Regions from separate parts of the Micromonospora sp. DT62 genome, predicted to be linked through region 2. Evidence: predicted binding sites of a transcription regulator. Region 2 holds the regulator's gene; each other region holds the start of a gene.
What was found. Region 2 encodes HrcA, which represses chaperone genes, less so after heat shock. Its sites were predicted from a motif close to GGTTNGCACNCTCNNNNNGAGNGTGCNAACC; they were not measured.
Positions count from the first base shown of each region.

Region 1: groL (chaperonin GroEL) is a predicted target of HrcA. The motif match lies at 1,565-1,595, and genes of this name have one in related genera.
Region 3: groES (co-chaperone GroES) is a predicted target of HrcA. The motif match lies at 2,811-2,841, and genes of this name have one in related genera.

Region 1 covers NZ_JBNCOB010000006.1:336,900-342,121, forward strand. Annotated here, with positions in the region: gene ACPXCB_RS12470 (cold-shock protein) at 1-184, shown strand, start outside; gene ACPXCB_RS12475 (DUF3824 domain-containing protein) at 399-1,517, shown strand; gene groL (chaperonin GroEL) at 1,792-3,414, shown strand; gene ACPXCB_RS12485 (hypothetical protein) at 3,472-3,669, opposite strand; gene ACPXCB_RS12490 (GNAT family N-acetyltransferase) at 3,761-4,690, opposite strand; gene ACPXCB_RS12495 (helix-turn-helix domain-containing protein) at 4,926-5,222, opposite strand, start outside.
Region 2 covers NZ_JBNCOB010000028.1:56,759-61,980, reverse strand. Annotated here, with positions in the region: gene ACPXCB_RS27065 (16S rRNA (uracil(1498)-N(3))-methyltransferase) at 1-113, opposite strand, end outside; gene dnaJ (molecular chaperone DnaJ) at 161-1,306, opposite strand; gene hrcA (heat-inducible transcriptional repressor HrcA) at 1,380-2,402, opposite strand; gene ACPXCB_RS27050 (DUF4870 domain-containing protein) at 2,647-3,345, shown strand; gene hemW (radical SAM family heme chaperone HemW) at 3,386-4,609, opposite strand; gene ACPXCB_RS27040 (enoyl-CoA hydratase-related protein) at 4,630-5,222, shown strand, end outside.
Region 3 covers NZ_JBNCOB010000005.1:17,897-23,118, forward strand. Annotated here, with positions in the region: gene ACPXCB_RS09340 (sugar ABC transporter substrate-binding protein) at 1-766, opposite strand, end outside; gene ybaK (Cys-tRNA(Pro) deacylase) at 960-1,439, opposite strand; gene ACPXCB_RS09350 (THUMP-like domain-containing protein) at 1,502-2,725, opposite strand; gene groES (co-chaperone GroES) at 2,975-3,289, shown strand; gene groL (chaperonin GroEL) at 3,360-5,006, shown strand; gene ACPXCB_RS09365 (WhiB family transcriptional regulator) at 5,189-5,222, opposite strand, start outside.

The DNA of each region.
Region 1 (5,222 bases), on a different contig from region 2:
GTGGTTCAACTCCGAAAAGGGCTACGGCTTCATCGCCGTCGACGGTGGGCAGGACGTCTTCGTCCACTTCTCGGCGATCGAGATGGACGGCTACAAGGCGTTGGACGACGGCCAGCGGGTCGAGTTCGAGATCGCCCAGGGCCAGAAGGGCCCCCAGGCCGAGCGCGTGCGCGTCATCGCCTGACGGGCGTCCCTCCCGCGCCCCCGCGCCGACCGACCTCCCGGCCACCGGTCGTGGGGCGCCGGCCGGGGGCGGCCCGGTGCCCCGGGTGGTCGCCGGCCGGTCCGCTCCACGGGGCCGGGCAGTCTGCCGGTCCGCTCCACGGGGGCGGGCTTCGACGCGGTTGCGTCGGCAGGGGAGGATCGTGAGCCGTTCCAGCCATCGCTGAGGAGGGTTCATGTCCGACCAGCCACCCCAGGCCGCGCCGCCCCCGGGAGATCCCGACCCCTCCGCGACGCCACCCGTCGGCCCGGGCGGCGCTGCGCCGACGGACCCGCAACAGCCGCAGGACTGGGTCTTCCCGCCCACCGGCGGGTACCCGGCCGGCTCCGGCCCGTACGGCGGGCAGCCGTGGTACCCGGGCGCCCCGGTCGCGTACCCCGGGCAGCCGGGCGCCCCGGTCGCGTATCCCGGGCAGCCGGTCCACGGGTGGTACCCGCCGGGGCACGGCCTCGACCCGGCCGACCTGCTCGTCACCCCGCCCGGCGCGGGCGTCAACGGCTGGTTCGGCCGGTGCGTCGGCGCGGTGCGCCGGGGCTGGCGGCTGCTGCTGCCGATCCTGCTGCTCACCCAGGTGCTGCCGGCCCTGGTGGTGTCGATGCTCTCGCTGGTCGTCGACCCGAGCGCCAAGTGGGAGGAGTCCATGGCCGGCGACCCGGCCGCGCTGCCCGACACCTTCCTGACCGACACGGTCGTCCTGCTGTCCGTGGTGCTCGGCAGCGCCCTCATCTTCGGCTTCGTGCAGAGCCTGGGCTGGGCGGCCGGCACCTGGGTGGTCACCCGGCAGGCGGCCGGTCAACCGGTGAGCGTGGGCGCCGCCCTCTCCTACGGGGCACGCCGGGCGCTGGGCCTCTGGGGCTGGACCCTGCTGATGAGCGTCATCATCGGGCTCGGGGTCTGTCTCTGCGTGATCCCCGGCATCTACTTCGCCTTCGCGCTGAGCATGGCCGGCCCGGTCTACCTGTTCGAGCGGCAGCACCCGATCGGCCGTTCCTTCCGCATGTTCCACGACCGGCTCGGTCTGCTGCTCGGCCGGGTGGCGCTGGTGGGGGCGGCGGTGATCGTCGGCGGCGGGGCCGCCGGCATGGTGGAGGGCATCGGCGCGCTGCCGTTCGGCACCACCCCGCTGGAGTCGCCCGGCACGGCGGTCGGCGTGCTCGTGGTGACGCTGGTGGGCGCGGTGCTGGCCCTGCCGACCCACCTCGCCCAGCTGGTCGGCCTGGTCGTCACGTACGCCGAGCAGCGCGCCCACGAGGGGCCGGTGGACAGCGCGCGGCTGGCCGGCGAACTCGGCTGACCGGGGCGATCGTGCTTGCACTCGGCAGGGGAGAGTGCTAAACAAGTCATTGGCACTCGCATACCGCGAGTGCCAATGGTCGGGGCGGTAGGGCCACGGTCGTAGCGGCGCCCAGACGCGGCTGCGGCACATGGCCGGTCGTCGCGGGCTATCCGGCCCGGCCGAGGAGACGTCGTCGTCGCCAGGTGGCGACGTCCCCAAGGTGCGTACACCAGGCGGCCCATCCGGGACACACACTCGGGTGGCCCGTGAGTGTCCAGGAGGACAACGCCGTATGGCCAAGATGATCGCGTTCGACGAAGAGGCGCGCCGCGGCCTCGAGCGGGGCATGAACCAGCTCGCCGACGCCGTGAAGGTGACCCTCGGCCCCAAGGGCCGCAACGTCGTCCTCGAGAAGAAGTGGGGTGCCCCCACCATCACCAACGATGGTGTGAGCATCGCCAAGGAGATCGAGCTCGAGGACCCCTACGAGAAGATCGGCGCCGAGCTGGTCAAGGAGGTCGCGAAGAAGACCGACGACGTCGCCGGTGACGGCACGACGACGGCGACCGTCCTGGCCCAGGCCCTGGTCCGCGAGGGCCTGCGCAACGTGGCCGCCGGTGCCAACCCGATCGCCCTGAAGCGGGGCATCGAGGCCGCCGTGGCCAGCGTCTCTGAGGAGCTGCTCAAGCTCGCCAAGGACGTCGAGACCAAGGAGCAGATCGCCTCCACCGCCTCCATCTCCGCCGGTGACACCAGCGTCGGCGAGATCATCGCCGAGGCGATGGACAAGGTGGGCAAGGAAGGCGTCATCACCGTCGAGGAGAGCAACACCTTCGGGCTGGAGCTGGAGCTCACCGAGGGTATGCGCTTCGACAAGGGCTACATCTCGGCCTACTTCATGACCGACCCGGAGCGCATGGAGGCCGTCTTCGACGACCCCTACCTCCTGATCGTCAACAGCAAGATCTCGTCGGTGAAGGACCTGCTGCCGATCCTGGAGAAGGTCATGCAGTCGGGCAAGCCGCTGCTGATCATCTCCGAGGACATCGAGGGCGAGGCCCTGGCGACCTTGGTCGTCAACAAGGTCCGGGGCACCTTCAAGTCGGTCGCCGTCAAGGCGCCGGGCTTCGGTGACCGCCGCAAGGCCATGCTGGCCGACATCGCCATCCTCACCGGTGGCCAGGTCATCAGCGAGGAGGTCGGCCTCAAGCTGGACGCCGTCGGCCTCGACATGCTGGGCCGCGCCCGCAAGGTCGTGGTGACCAAGGACGAGACCACCATCGTCGACGGTGCCGGCGACGCCGAGCAGATCCAGGGACGGGTCAACCAGATCCGGGCCGAGATCGACAGGAGCGACTCCGACTACGACCGCGAGAAGCTGCAGGAGCGGCTGGCCAAGCTGGCCGGCGGCGTCGCGGTGATCAAGGTCGGCGCGGCCACCGAGGTCGAGCTGAAGGAGCGCAAGCACCGCATCGAGGACGCCGTCCGCAACGCGAAGGCCGCCGTCGAGGAGGGCATCGTCCCGGGTGGTGGCGTCGCGCTGGTGCAGGCCGGCAAGTCCGCCTTCGACAAGCTGGACCTGGTCGGCGACGAGGCGACCGGCGCGCAGATCGTCAAGATCGCGCTGGACGCCCCGCTGCGGCAGATCGCCGTCAACGCCGGTCTCGAGGGTGGCGTGGTCGTCGAGCACGTCCGCAACCTCAACCCGGGTCACGGCCTCAACGCCGCCAACGGCGAGTACGTCGACCTGCTGGCCGCGGGCATCATCGACCCGGCCAAGGTGACCCGCTCGGCGCTGCAGAACGCCGCGTCGATCGCGGCGCTCTTCCTCACCACCGAGGCCGTCGTGGCGGACAAGCCGGAGAAGACCCCGGCCGCCCCGGCTGGTCCGGGTGGCGGGGACATGGACTTCTGAGTCCAGTTCCAAACGCCGCAAGGGGCGGGCCGCGTCAGCGGTCCGCCCCTTGTGCTGTCACGTCGGCAGTGGCCGTTGGTTGCGTCTCTTCTGCGCCCGGTCGTACGGCTGCGGGATCTGCACCGGCTCGTCGACCAGCGTCACCGGCTCGTCGGCCGGCTCGTCGACGCCGGCCATCTCCGCCTGCTGCTCGGCGTCGCCGTAGTCGAGCCGGTCGAACGGCAACGGGCCGGGGCGTTCGTCGTCCGTGGTCATGGCTGCCTCCTCTACCGGAAACGGTAGGGCGCGACGATCACCAATGCGGGCGAATGGCGTTATGAGGGTCTATATCCCGTTCGCCCCGTTGTCAGTCCCCGAGCGTCCTGCGGTAGAGGAAGAAGACGCGCTCGATCCGGGCACCCGCGCTGCCCGAGTAGAACGGGACCGGTCCGACCCAGCCGATCTGCGCCGCCGTCACGCCCGCCGCCCGCTGCTCGCGCAGGCAGCGGCGCAGCAGCACCCCGCCGATCCCCGAGCCCTCGGCCGCCGGGGCGGTGCCCATCGGGCCGAACCAGCTCGGCCGGGACGACCCGTACGCGGCGAAGCCGAGCACCTCGCCGTCGCGCTCGGCCAGGTGACAGCCCGCCCCCTCCCGGCCCACCGAGCCGGCCAGCTCGGCGTCCCAGGCCCCGCCGAAGGTGGCGCGGGCGAACTCCGCCAGCGCCGGCAGGTCACCCGCCTCAGCGCGGCGGACCGCGATGCCCTGCCCGGCCAGCCGCGCCTCCGCCGGCTCCGTCGGGCGCAGCGCGGGCGAGCCGTCGTACGACAGGTCGGCGGTCATGTTCCACGCCGTCCGGTCCTGCCGGTAGCCGAGCGCCAGCGCGGCGCAGACCGCCGGGGTGTAGCGCACGTCGATCCCGGGCCAGGCGTAGTACGGCGGGTTCCCGGCGAGCAGCACCTCCACCGCGCCGAGTTCGGCGAGCCGCGCCTCGGCGGTCGCCAGCAGGGCCCTCCCGACACCGTTCCGCCGCTCCTCCGGTGCCACCGCGACCAGGTCGACGTGACCACGGGCGTCGCCGTCGCCGGCGGCGAGGGAGCCGATGAGCACACCGACGAGACGCCCCTGCCGGTGCGCGCCCCACGCGAACACCGGGCGGTGGGCGGCGGCCCGCGCCCAGAGGGTGTCCACGACGGCCGGCGCCTCGGCTGCGTCCTCCGGCAGGTCCAGTGCCCGCCCGCAGAGCTCCACCACGGCGGGCCGCCGGTCGGGCCCCAGCTCGACGATCTTCAGGTCCATGGACGCCGACCCTAGGTCACCGGAGCGTTTCTGTTAAGAAGAGCCCCTGTTGGCGGCGGGGAAGAGCCCTCGTTGGCGCCGCCCGGCCGGCGTACCGCTGGCGGGCCGAGTCCACGTGCGGCGAGAGCGCGTCCACGTCGGTCCGCCGTGGCATGCCGCGACCGGCCCGCTCGCCTCAACCGGCCGGCCCGGGTTTCGGCTCGGGTCCCAGCTCCGGTTCCGGGTCGGGTTCCGGCTACGGGTTCGGCTCCGGCTCGGGCTTCGGCTCCGGGTCCGGGCCGGGCTCGGGAAGGGTCGGCGCGTCGGTGGGGTAGAGGCCGGCGACGAACCCGTACACCTGGTCGCCGGAGCGGGGGATCTGGGCGAAGCGGCGGGCCAGCGCCTGCACCTCGGCCCAGAACGCGCGTACCTCCTCGATCGGGATGCGGGCGTGCACGAGGGTGCAGCGCAGGTCGTCGGCGGCGTGGGCGGCGGCGGATTCGGCGACAGCCTCCGCGAGCCCGTTGACGGCGGTCGCGACCTGTCTGTCCTC
Region 2 (5,222 bases):
TCCTCGCCGACGCGCAGTCGTTGCACCGTGGCGGCGTGGTGCCCCTCGGGGCCGCCCAGGGTGAGCTGGTCGGCGGTGGGCAGCGACTCGACCAGGAACAGCGGCGCGGACACGACGATCAGGCTAGCCGCCCCGGCGGACGCCGGGGCGGTCAGGCCGCTCAGGGGTGGCCGTTGAAGGCGTCGCGCATCCGGGAGAAAAAGCCGCCCTGCTTGGTGAGCTCGGCGACCTCCTCGCCCCGGGTCTTGGCGAAGTCGCGCAGCATCTTCTCCTGGTCGGCGTCGAGCTTGGTGGGGGTGCGCACGTCGAGGTGGACGTAGAGGTCACCCCGGCCGGTGCCACGCAGGTGCGGCACGCCCCGGGCGCGCAGCCGCAGCGTGCTGCCCGGCTGGGTGCCGGCCTTGACGTCGACCGTCTCCTCGCTGTCCAGCGTCTTGATGGTCAGCCGGGTGCCGAGGGCCGCCGCGGTCATCGGCACCGTGACCCGGCAGTGCAGGTCGTCGCCCTTACGGGAGTAGACGTCGTGCGGCCGCTCGTGGATCTCCACGTAGAGGTCGCCGGCCGTGCCGCCGCCCGGGCCGACCTCACCCTGCTGGGCGAGGCGGATGCGCATGCCGTCCTCGACGCCGGCCGGGATCTTGACGGTCAGCGAACGGCGGGTGCGGACGCGGCCGTCGCCGGCGCAGGTCGGGCACGGGTGCGGGATGGTGGTGCCGTGCCCCTGGCAGACCGTGCACGGCCGGGCGGACACGACCTGGCCGAGGAAGGTGCGCTGCACGGACTGCACCTCGCCCCGGCCGGCGCACGCCTCACAGGTGGCCAGGTGGGTGCCGGCCGCCGTGCCGGCGCCGGAGCAGGTGGTGCAGAGCACGGCGGTGTCGACGGTGATCGGCGCCTCGACGCCGAACGCGGTCTCGTGCAGGTCCAGCTCCAGCCGCAGGATGGCGTCGGCGCCGGGCCGGGTACGCGGTCGGGGACCCCGCGAACCGCCGGCCGCGCCGCCGAAGAACGCGTCCATGATGTCCTGGAAGCCGACGAACGGGCCGGCGCCGCCGGGGCCGCCCGGGCCACCCGCGCCCCCGCCGCCGGGGGCGAGCGGGTCACCGCCCAGGTCGACGATCTGCCGTTTCCGGTCGTCCGAGAGGACCTCGTACGCGGCGTTGATGTCCTTGAACTTCTCCTGGGCCTCCGGATCCGGATTCACGTCCGGGTGGAACTGCCGCGCCAGCTTGCGGTAGGCGCGCTTGATCTCGTCGTCGGAGGCTTCCCGGCTCACGCCGAGAATGCCGTAGTAGTCCCTGGCCACTGCGTTCCGTGTCCTCATGTTCGTCTCGCGTTGCGCCGGTCGGCGGCCGGAGCCGGCCGTCGGCCCTGACTGGTCAGTTCTGGGCCAGCAGCTCGCCCACGTAGCGTGCCACGGCCCGCACCGTGGCGATGGTGCCGGGGTAGTCCATCCGGGTCGGCCCCAGCACGCCGAGGCCGCCGACGCTTGTCGCGCCCGGCCCGTAGCCGGTGCTGACCACCGAGGCGGCGCGCAGGTTGTCGATCTCGTTCTCGTCGCCGATCAGCACCCGCGTCGTGCTCGGCTCCGCCTCGCCGATGAGCTTGAGCATGACGACCTCCTCCTCCAGCGCCTCCAGGATGGGGCGCAGGGAGCCCTGGAAGTCGAGCAGCCCGCCGCGGGTGAGGTTGGCCGTCCCGGCCAGCGCGATCCGCTCCTCGTGCCGCTCGATCAGCGTCTCCAGCAGCACGGTGGAGAGGGTGGTCATGGCCGGGCGCAGGTGCGGCACCGACTCCTCGACGAGCGCCTGCACCAGCGGCGGGGTCTCCGACAGCCGGGTGCCGACGAGCTTCTCGTTGACCAGCCGGCGCAGGTCCGTGACGTCCTCGGCGGGGATCGGCGCGGGCAGCTCGACCAGCCGCTGCTCGACCCGGCCGGTGTCGGCGATCATGACCAGCATCAGCCGGGTGGTGGAGATCGGCACCAGCTCCAGGTGGCGCACCGAGGAACGGGCCAGGCTCGGGTACTGCACGACGGCGACCTGCCGGGTGAGTTGCGCCAGCAGCCGGACGGTGCGGTGCACCACGTCGTCGAGGTCGACGGCGCCGACCAGGAAACGCTCGATCGCCCGGCGCTCGGCCGGGCTGAGCGGCTTCACCCGGGACAGCCGGTCCACGAAGAGCCGGTAGCCCCGGTCGGTGGGCACCCGGCCGGCACTGGTGTGCGGCTGGCGGATGTAGCCCTCCTCCTCCAGCACGGCCATGTCGTTGCGGACGGTCGCCGGTGAGACCCCCAGCTGGTGCCGCTCGACAAGCGCCTTGCTGCCGACGGGCTCCTGCGTGGCGACGTAGTCCTCGACGATCGCGCGCAGCACGGCGAGCTTGCGGTCGTCGAGACCCATCCTCCCCACCTCCTGTCGCACGTCGGCCCCGGCACGCGGGGGGCCGGGGCGGGCTGCTGGCACTCGACTGTAGCGAGTGCCAGTCTACGTCGGCGGGGCCGCCCGCGCGATGATCGACCTGGGGTGATCAGTCCGATCGGCGACCGCGCGGGCCCGCCCGACGCCCCCGCGGGGCCGGTGTTCCGGGCGTGCCGGCCGGTGTCGCGCTGGTGCCGCCTTGCCGGCTGCCCCTACCGTGACCTTCATGACTGAACCACCTCGCCCTCCCGGAGCGGGGGACCCCGGCTTCCAGCCGGACCCGACCGCCCCGTCGGGGGTTCCCGGCCCCGCCGGCTACGGCGACCCCACCGCACCACTGTCCGGGGCACCGGGCCCGGGCAGCCATCCTCCACCCGGTGGCTATCCGCCGCCCACCGGTGACCAGCCGCCGTCGGGCGGCTACCCTCCGCCCGGCGACTATCCCCCACCCGGCGACTACCCACCGCCCGGCGGCTACGGACCGCCCGGCGGCTACGGACCGCCCGGCGGCTACGGAGCGCCGGGGGCCGGCTATCCGACCGGTGGCGGCTACGGACCGCCGACGGGCGGCTACGCCAGCAACGAGGACAAGAACTGGGCCCTGATCGCCCACTTCGGCGGCGCGGCCGGCGTGATCGTCGGCGGCGGCATGCTCGGCTGGCTGGCGCCGCTCATCGCGCTGATGGTCCGGGGGCAGCAGTCGCCGACCGCGCGGGCGCACGCCGTCGCGGCGCTGAACTTCCAGCTCACCTGGACGATCGTCGGGGTGCTGAGCTGGGTGGTCACGCTGATCACCTGCGGGGTGCTGTTCTTCGTTCCCATGCTCGTCACGCTGGTGCCGCTGATCTTCGGCATCGTCGGCGGGCTCAAGGCCAACGAGGGCGTGCTCTACCGCTACCCGATGACCTACAGCTTCACCAGGTGACCCGGGTCGGCCGCTCCCCCGGCCGGCCCCGGCACGCGGTTCAGGGCAGCAGGTCGCGGACGACCGCGTCGGCGAGCAGCCGGCCCCGCAGGGTCAGCACGGCCCGGCCGGCCGCGTGCTCGTCGGCGGCCAGCAGCCCGTCGGCGAGGGCCCGCGCGGCGCCGGCCCGACCGGCGTCGTCGAGGGCGTCCAGGGGCAGCCCGGAGGCGAGGCGCAGCCGGAGCATGACGTCCTCCATGTGCGCCTCGTCGGCCGTGAGCACCTCGCGGGCCAGGCCGGGCGACTCGCCGCCGGCGAGCCGCTTCGCGTACGTCGTGGGGTGCTTGACGTTCCACCAGCGCACGCCGCCGACGTGGCTGTGCGCCCCCGGGCCGAGGCCCCACCAGTCGGCGCCGGTCCAGTAGAGCAGGTTGTGCCGGCACCGGGCCGCCTCGTCGCGGGCCCAGTTCGACACCTCGTACCAGGAGAGGCCGGCCGCGCCGAGGGCGGCGTCCGCGGCGAGGTAGCGGTCCGCGGCGACGTCGTCGGAGGGGTACGGCAGCTCGCCGCGCCGCATCCGGGCGGCCAGCCGCGTGCCGTCCTCCACGATCAGGGCGTACGCGCTGACGTGGTCCACCCCGGCGGCGACGACCTGGTCGAGGGACGCGGCGAAGTCGGCCTCGGTCTCCCCCGGCGTGCCGTAGATCAGGTCCAGGTTGACGTGGTCGAACCCGGCGTCGCGGGCCTCGCGGGCGGCGGCGACGGCCCGGCCGGCGCTGTGCGTGCGGTCGAGGATCGCCAGCACCCCCGGCGCGGCGGACTGCATGCCCAGCGAGATCCGCGTGTAGCCGGCGGCCCGCAGCGCCTTCAGCGACTCGGGCGTGACCGACTCCGGATTGGCCTCGGTGGTCACCTCGGCGCCGGGCGCGAGCCCCCAGGTGCGGTCGATGCCGTCGAGGATCCGCGCCAGGTCGTCGGCGGGGAGCAGGGTCGGGGTGCCGCCGCCGACGAAGACCGTGTCCACCCGGGGCGGCGGTGCGTCGCCCAGCACCCGGCGGGCGAGCGCCAGCTCAGCCAGCACGGTGTCGGCGTACTCCTCCCGGCCCGCCCCGCCACCCAGTTCGGCGGCTGTGTACGTGTTGAAGTCGCAGTAGCCGCAGCGGCTGGCGCAGAACGGCACGTGCACGTACACGCCGAAGCCGCGCGCGCCGACGGCGCGGGTGGCGGTGGCGGGCAGCGACCCGTCGACGGGGACGGATTCGCCTTCTGGAAGGACGCCGGGCATGGCCACTAGTGTGCCCTTCCATGACCTCTCCCGACGCGCTCGTACGGGTCGCCACGGCCCGTGGGGTGACCACCCTCACCCTGGACAGCCCGCACAACCGCAACGCGCTCTCCACGCCGCTGATGACCCAGCTGCTGGCCGGCCTCGCCGAGGCGGTCGCCGACGACGCCGTACGCGTGGTCGTGCTCGACCACGCCGGACCGGTCTTCTGTTCCGGCGCGGACCTGAAGGAGACGGCCGCCGCGTACGCCAGTGGGACCGTGCCGGCCGGGATGCTCGGCGACGTGCTCGCGGCGGTCTGGGAGTGCCCGAAGCCGGTGGTGGCGAAGGTGGCCGGCCCGGCCCGGGCGGGCGGCCTCGGTCTCATCGCGGCGGCCGACCTGGCGGTGTGCGCGCGGGAGGCGACGTTCGCCTTCACCGAGGTGCGGATCGGCGTGGTGCCGGCGGTCATCTCCGCGACCGTGCTGCCCCGCCTGCACGCCCGCGCGGCGGCCGAGCTCTACCTGACCGGCGACACCTTCGACGGCCGGCGGGCGGCCGAGATCGGCCTGGTCACCGCCGCCGTGCCGGCGGACGGACTGGACGCGGCGGTTGCGGGGTACTGCGACTCTCT
Region 3 (5,222 bases), on a different contig from region 2:
CGTTGAGCTTGTTCTTCTTCAGCACCGAGATGGCCGCGTTGCCGAGGCCGTCGTTGGCGGCGAGCACGCCGTCGATCTTGCCGCCGGTCTGGGTCAGCATCTGCTCGAAGATGGTGGCCGCCCGGGCGTTGTCCCACTCCGGAACGTTCTGGTCCGGGCCCTTGGTGTACTCCTTCGAGTCGAACTTCGGCTTGAGCACCGAGTCGTACCCGTTCTTGAACAGGGTGGCGTTGTTGTCGGTCGGGGCGCCGTTCAAGTAGGCCACGACCGGGTTCTTGGCGCCCTTGTCGGTCAGGCACTTGCTCAGGCCCTCGCCCTGGAGCTTGCCGACGACCTCGTTGTCGAAGCTGACGTAGTAGGTCGCCGAGCCGCCCAGGGTGAGGCGGTCGTAGTCGATGGTCGCCACGCCCTGGGACTTGGCCTTGTCGAGCACGGCCTTGCCGGTGCCGGAGTCCAGGTTGACGATCATCAGCGCGGTGACCCCGCTGGTGATCATCTGGTCGGCGATGGTCTGGAACGCGCTCTTGTCGCCCTCGGCGTTCTGGATGGTGTAGTCGACGCCAGCGGCCTTGAACGCCTCCTCCAGGAACTTGCGGTCCGCGCCCTCCCAGCGGGCGGAGGACTTGCTGTCCGGCAGGATCACGCCGATCTTCGGCTTCTTCTCGGTGGAGCCGCCGGCATCGGAACCGGAGTCGTCGCCGCAGGCGGTCAGGCTGCCGGCGGCCAGCAGGCCCACGGCGGCGAAGGTGAGGAAGCCCTTGCGCATCAGCAGGGTCCTTTCGGGGGTGGGGGATGATGTTGGTTTGTTGTGTCCGGCAACGTATTCCGCTTCGCGCCGTCGGCACAAGAGCGCCGAGGTGGCGAGTTTGTTGTCGGCAGTAACAATTCAGCAACGTCCCTGACACCCGGCCGTCGTCCACCGGGGAGCGCTCTCTCGTGGTCGACGGGAGCGGCGCAGCTCAGCGGGCCGACAGCGGGGCCGTGACCGCCCCGGTGAGGGCGACGAGGTCCTGCGGGGCGAGCTGGAGCTGGAGCCCGCGCCGGCCCGCCGAGACGTAGACGGTGGGATGGTCGAGCGCCGACGAGTCGAGCACCGTGGGCAGCCGGCGGCGCTGACCGAGCGGGCTGATCCCGCCGCGCACGTAGCCGGTCGCCCGCTCGGCGACCGCCCGGTCGGCCATGGCGGCCCGCTTGCCGCCGACCGCCGCGGCGAGCGCCTTGAGGTCCAGCTCGCCGGTGACCGGCACGACCGCCACCGTCAACGCGCCGTCGACCTCGGCGACCAGCGACTTGAAGACCCGCTCCGGCGGCACCCCCAGGGCCGCCGCGACCAGCGCGCCGTAGTGGGGCGCGTCCGGGGAGACGTCGTACGGATGGGTGCTGTGGGCGATCTTCCGCTTCGTCAGCAGCGCGGTCGCCGGAGTGCCCTGTCCCGCCATGACGGTCAAGCTAACCCGACCCCGCGCGACCCGCGAGCCGAAAAGGCCGGGCGCCCCGCGCGCTACCCGACCGGCTGGCAGACCAGCACCGTCGGCGCCCCGGCGACCCGGGTCAGTACCAGGCTGGCCGCCTCGTCCCCGGCCAGCCGCAGGTCCCGGCGGAGCTTCTCCGGCTCCAGGGCGGACCCGCGCTTGAGGATCTCCACCCGGCCGACCCGGCGCTCCCGCAGCAGCGCCCGCAGCCGCTTGAGCGAGAACGGCAGCACGTCGGTGACCTCCAGGCAGCGGGCGAACGGCGTCGGCGTCGGCGCGTCCGCGTAGAGGTAGGCGATGCTCGGGTCGGCCAGCGTCGCGCCCAGCGTCTCGGCCAGCTCCGCGACCAGGTGTGCGCGGACCACCGCCGGGTCGGGGTCGTACAGGAAGCGGCGCGCCGGGCCGACCGGTGCTTCGGCGTCCCCGGAGCCCGTCAACTGACAGCAGGGGACCCTTCCGCTACCGGAAGCGTCGACGGGGGACCCTTCCCTGACGCGCAGCAGGGTGGCGCGGCGGGGGACCTGCGCCAGCTCGCCGCACCACAGGGCCGCCTCGACCAGGTCGCCGTCGACGCTCACCCACTCCGCCTCGGCGCCCGCCGGGACCAGCGCGTGGTCGATGCCGGGCGCCACCTTCACGACGGTGTGCGGCACCCGCTCGGCCAGCCCGACCACGAAGTCCCAGGGCGGCGAGTAGGCGTTCGGGTCGAAGATCCGCCGCCCGGTGCCCGCCCTGCGCCGGGCCGGGTCGCAGAACACCCCGTCGACCCGGTCCACGTCGAACGCCGTGGCGTCGCCGCACTCCACCGTGAACAGCTCGGCCAGCCCGGCCGCCTCGGCGTTCGCGGCGGCCATCGCGGCGGTCAGCGGGTCGGCCTCCACGCCGTACACCCGGATGCCGGCGCGGGCGGCGGCGAGCGCGTCCGCGCCGAGGCCGCAGCCGAGGTCGGCGAGGACGCGCACCCCGGCGGCCCGCAGCCGCTCGGCCCGCCGGGCCGCGACGACACCCCGCGTGGCCTGCTCCAGCCCGGCGCGGGTGAGGAACATCCCCGCCGCCGCCGGCCCGAACTTGCCGACCGCCCGGCGGCGCAGCTCGGCCTGGGTGAGGGCGGCCGACGCCAGCCCGGCCGGCAGCCCCGTCGAGCGGAGCGCGGCCGCCGCGGTCAGCGGATCGCCGCCGGCCACCCGCGCGGCGGCGGCGAGCGCGGCCGACCCCTCGGGCGTACGCAGGGCGGCGAACTGGTCGAGATCCACCCGGTCATTGTGGTCGGCGGGCCCGACGCGCCGGCCGGCGGGTTGGCACTCTCCTTGACGGAGTGCTAGCCGAGGAATAACCTGCGATTAGCACTCTCACCCTGAGGGTGCCAGCTTCCGGGCCCCGTGGCCCGGGCGCTGAACGCCAGGCGGACCGGCACCCGCGACGACGGCCCCGCCCGGTGGCATGTGGCAGATTGACGCTGGCCGGCTTGCCGGTCGGTAACGAAACCAGTACCCCAGGAGGGTATGCCCGTGACTACCGCGACCAAGGTTGCGATCAAGCCGCTCGAGGACCGGATCGTGGTCCAGGCGAACGAGGCTGAGACCACCACGGCGTCGGGCATCGTGATTCCCGACACCGCCAAGGAGAAGCCGCAGGAGGGCACTGTCCTCGCTGTCGGCCCGGGCCGGATCGACGACAAGGGCAACCGCGTGCCGATCGACGTCAAGGTCGGCGACACCGTCCTCTACTCGAAGTACGGCGGCACCGAGGTCAAGTACGCCGGCGAGGAGTACCTGGTGCTCTCCGCCCGCGACGTCCTCGCGGTCATCGAGAAGTAAGCAACCGATCAGTGTCGTCGCCCCGGTCCGGCTCGCCGGGCCGGGGCGACGACGCTTCGAAGGGACATTCATGGCGAAGATCCTGAGCTTCTCGGACGACGCCCGGCACCTGCTCGAGCACGGTGTCAACGCCCTCGCGGACGCGGTCAAGGTCACCCTCGGCCCGCGCGGGCGCAACGTCGTCCTGGACAAGAAGTTCGGTGTGCCCACGATCACCAACGACGGCGTCACCATCGCCAAGGAGATCGAGCTCACCAACCCCTACGAGAACCTCGGTGCGCAGCTGGTCAAGGAGGTGGCGACCAAGACCAACGACGTCGCCGGCGACGGGACCACCACCGCCACCGTGCTGGCCCAGGCGATGGTCCGCGCGGGCCTGCGCAACGTCACGGCCGGCGCCAACCCGGCCGGCCTCAAGCGGGGCATCGACGCGGCGGCCGCCAAGGTCTCCGAGGCGCTGCTCGGCCGCGCGGTCGACGTCGCCGACAAGAAGTCGATCGCGCACGTCGCGACGATCTCCGCGCAGGACGCCACCATCGGCGAGCTGATCGCCGAGGCGATGGAGAGGGTCGGCCGCGACGGTGTCATCACCGTCGAGGAGGGCTCCGCCCTGCACACCGAGCTGGACGTGACCGAGGGTCTCCAGTTCGACAAGGGCTTCATCTCGCCGAACTTCGTCACCGACATGGAGTCGCAGGAGTCGGTCCTGGAGGACCCGTACATCCTGATCACGACCCAGAAGATCTCGGCGATCGAGGAGCTGCTGCCGCTGCTGGAGAAGGTCCTCCAGAACAGCAAGCCGCTGCTGATCATCGCCGAGGACGTCGACGGCCAGGCGCTGTCGACGCTGGTGGTCAACTCGATCCGCAAGACCCTCAAGGTCTGCGCGGTCAAGGCCCCCGGCTTCGGCGACCGGCGCAAGGCGATGCTCCAGGACATGGCGATCCTCACCGGCGCCGAGCTGGTCGCGCCCGAGCTGGGCTACAAGCTCGACCAGGTGGGCCTGGAGGTGCTCGGCACCGCCCGGCGCGTGGTGGTCGACAAGGAGAACACCACGGTCGTCGACGGCGGCGGCAAGTCCAGCGAGGTCGCCGACCGGGTCGCGCAGATCCGCAAGGAGATCGAGGCCTCGGACTCCGACTGGGACCGGGAGAAGCTGGCCGAGCGGCTGGCCAAGCTCTCCGGCGGCATCGCGGTCATCAAGGTCGGTGCCGCGACCGAGGTCGAGATGAAGGAGCGCAAGCACCGCATCGAGGACGCGATCGCCGCCACCAAGGCCGCGGTCGAGGAGGGCACCGTCCCCGGCGGTGGCGCCGCCCTGGTGCAGATCCTGCCGGCGCTCGACGACGACCTCGGCTTCACCGGTGACGAGAAGGTCGGCGTCTCGATCGTGCGCAAGGCGCTGGTCGAGCCGCTGCGCTGGATCGCGCAGAACGCCGGCCACGACGGCTACGTCGTGGTGAACAAGGTCGCCGGCAAGGAGTGGGGCCACGGCCTCGACGCCGCCACCGGCGAGTACGTCGACCTGGCGAAGGCCGGCATCCTCGACCCGGTGAAGGTGACCCGCAACGCGGTCACCAACGCGGCGTCGATCGCCGGCCTGCTGCTCACCACGGAGAGCCTCGTGGTGGAGAAGCCGGAGAAGGCCGAGCCGGCCGCTGCCGGTGGGCACGGCCACAGCCACGGCCACGGCCACCAGCACGGCCCGGGCTTCTGACCCTCGCCGTACGCCCAGTCGGGGCGCACCGTCCGTGTGACGGTGCGCCCCGACGCCTTTCGGCGGGCCGGGGGCGTGACCGTCGGCCCGCCGGTGCGTCGCCAACCACGGGTGGGAACGCCGCGACGCCGCGTCCCCGGGCGGGGACGCGGCGTCGGTGTGGTCTCGAGGAGGTCGCCGGCTCAGGCGATCTTGCGCTGGGCGGGGACGGTCGAC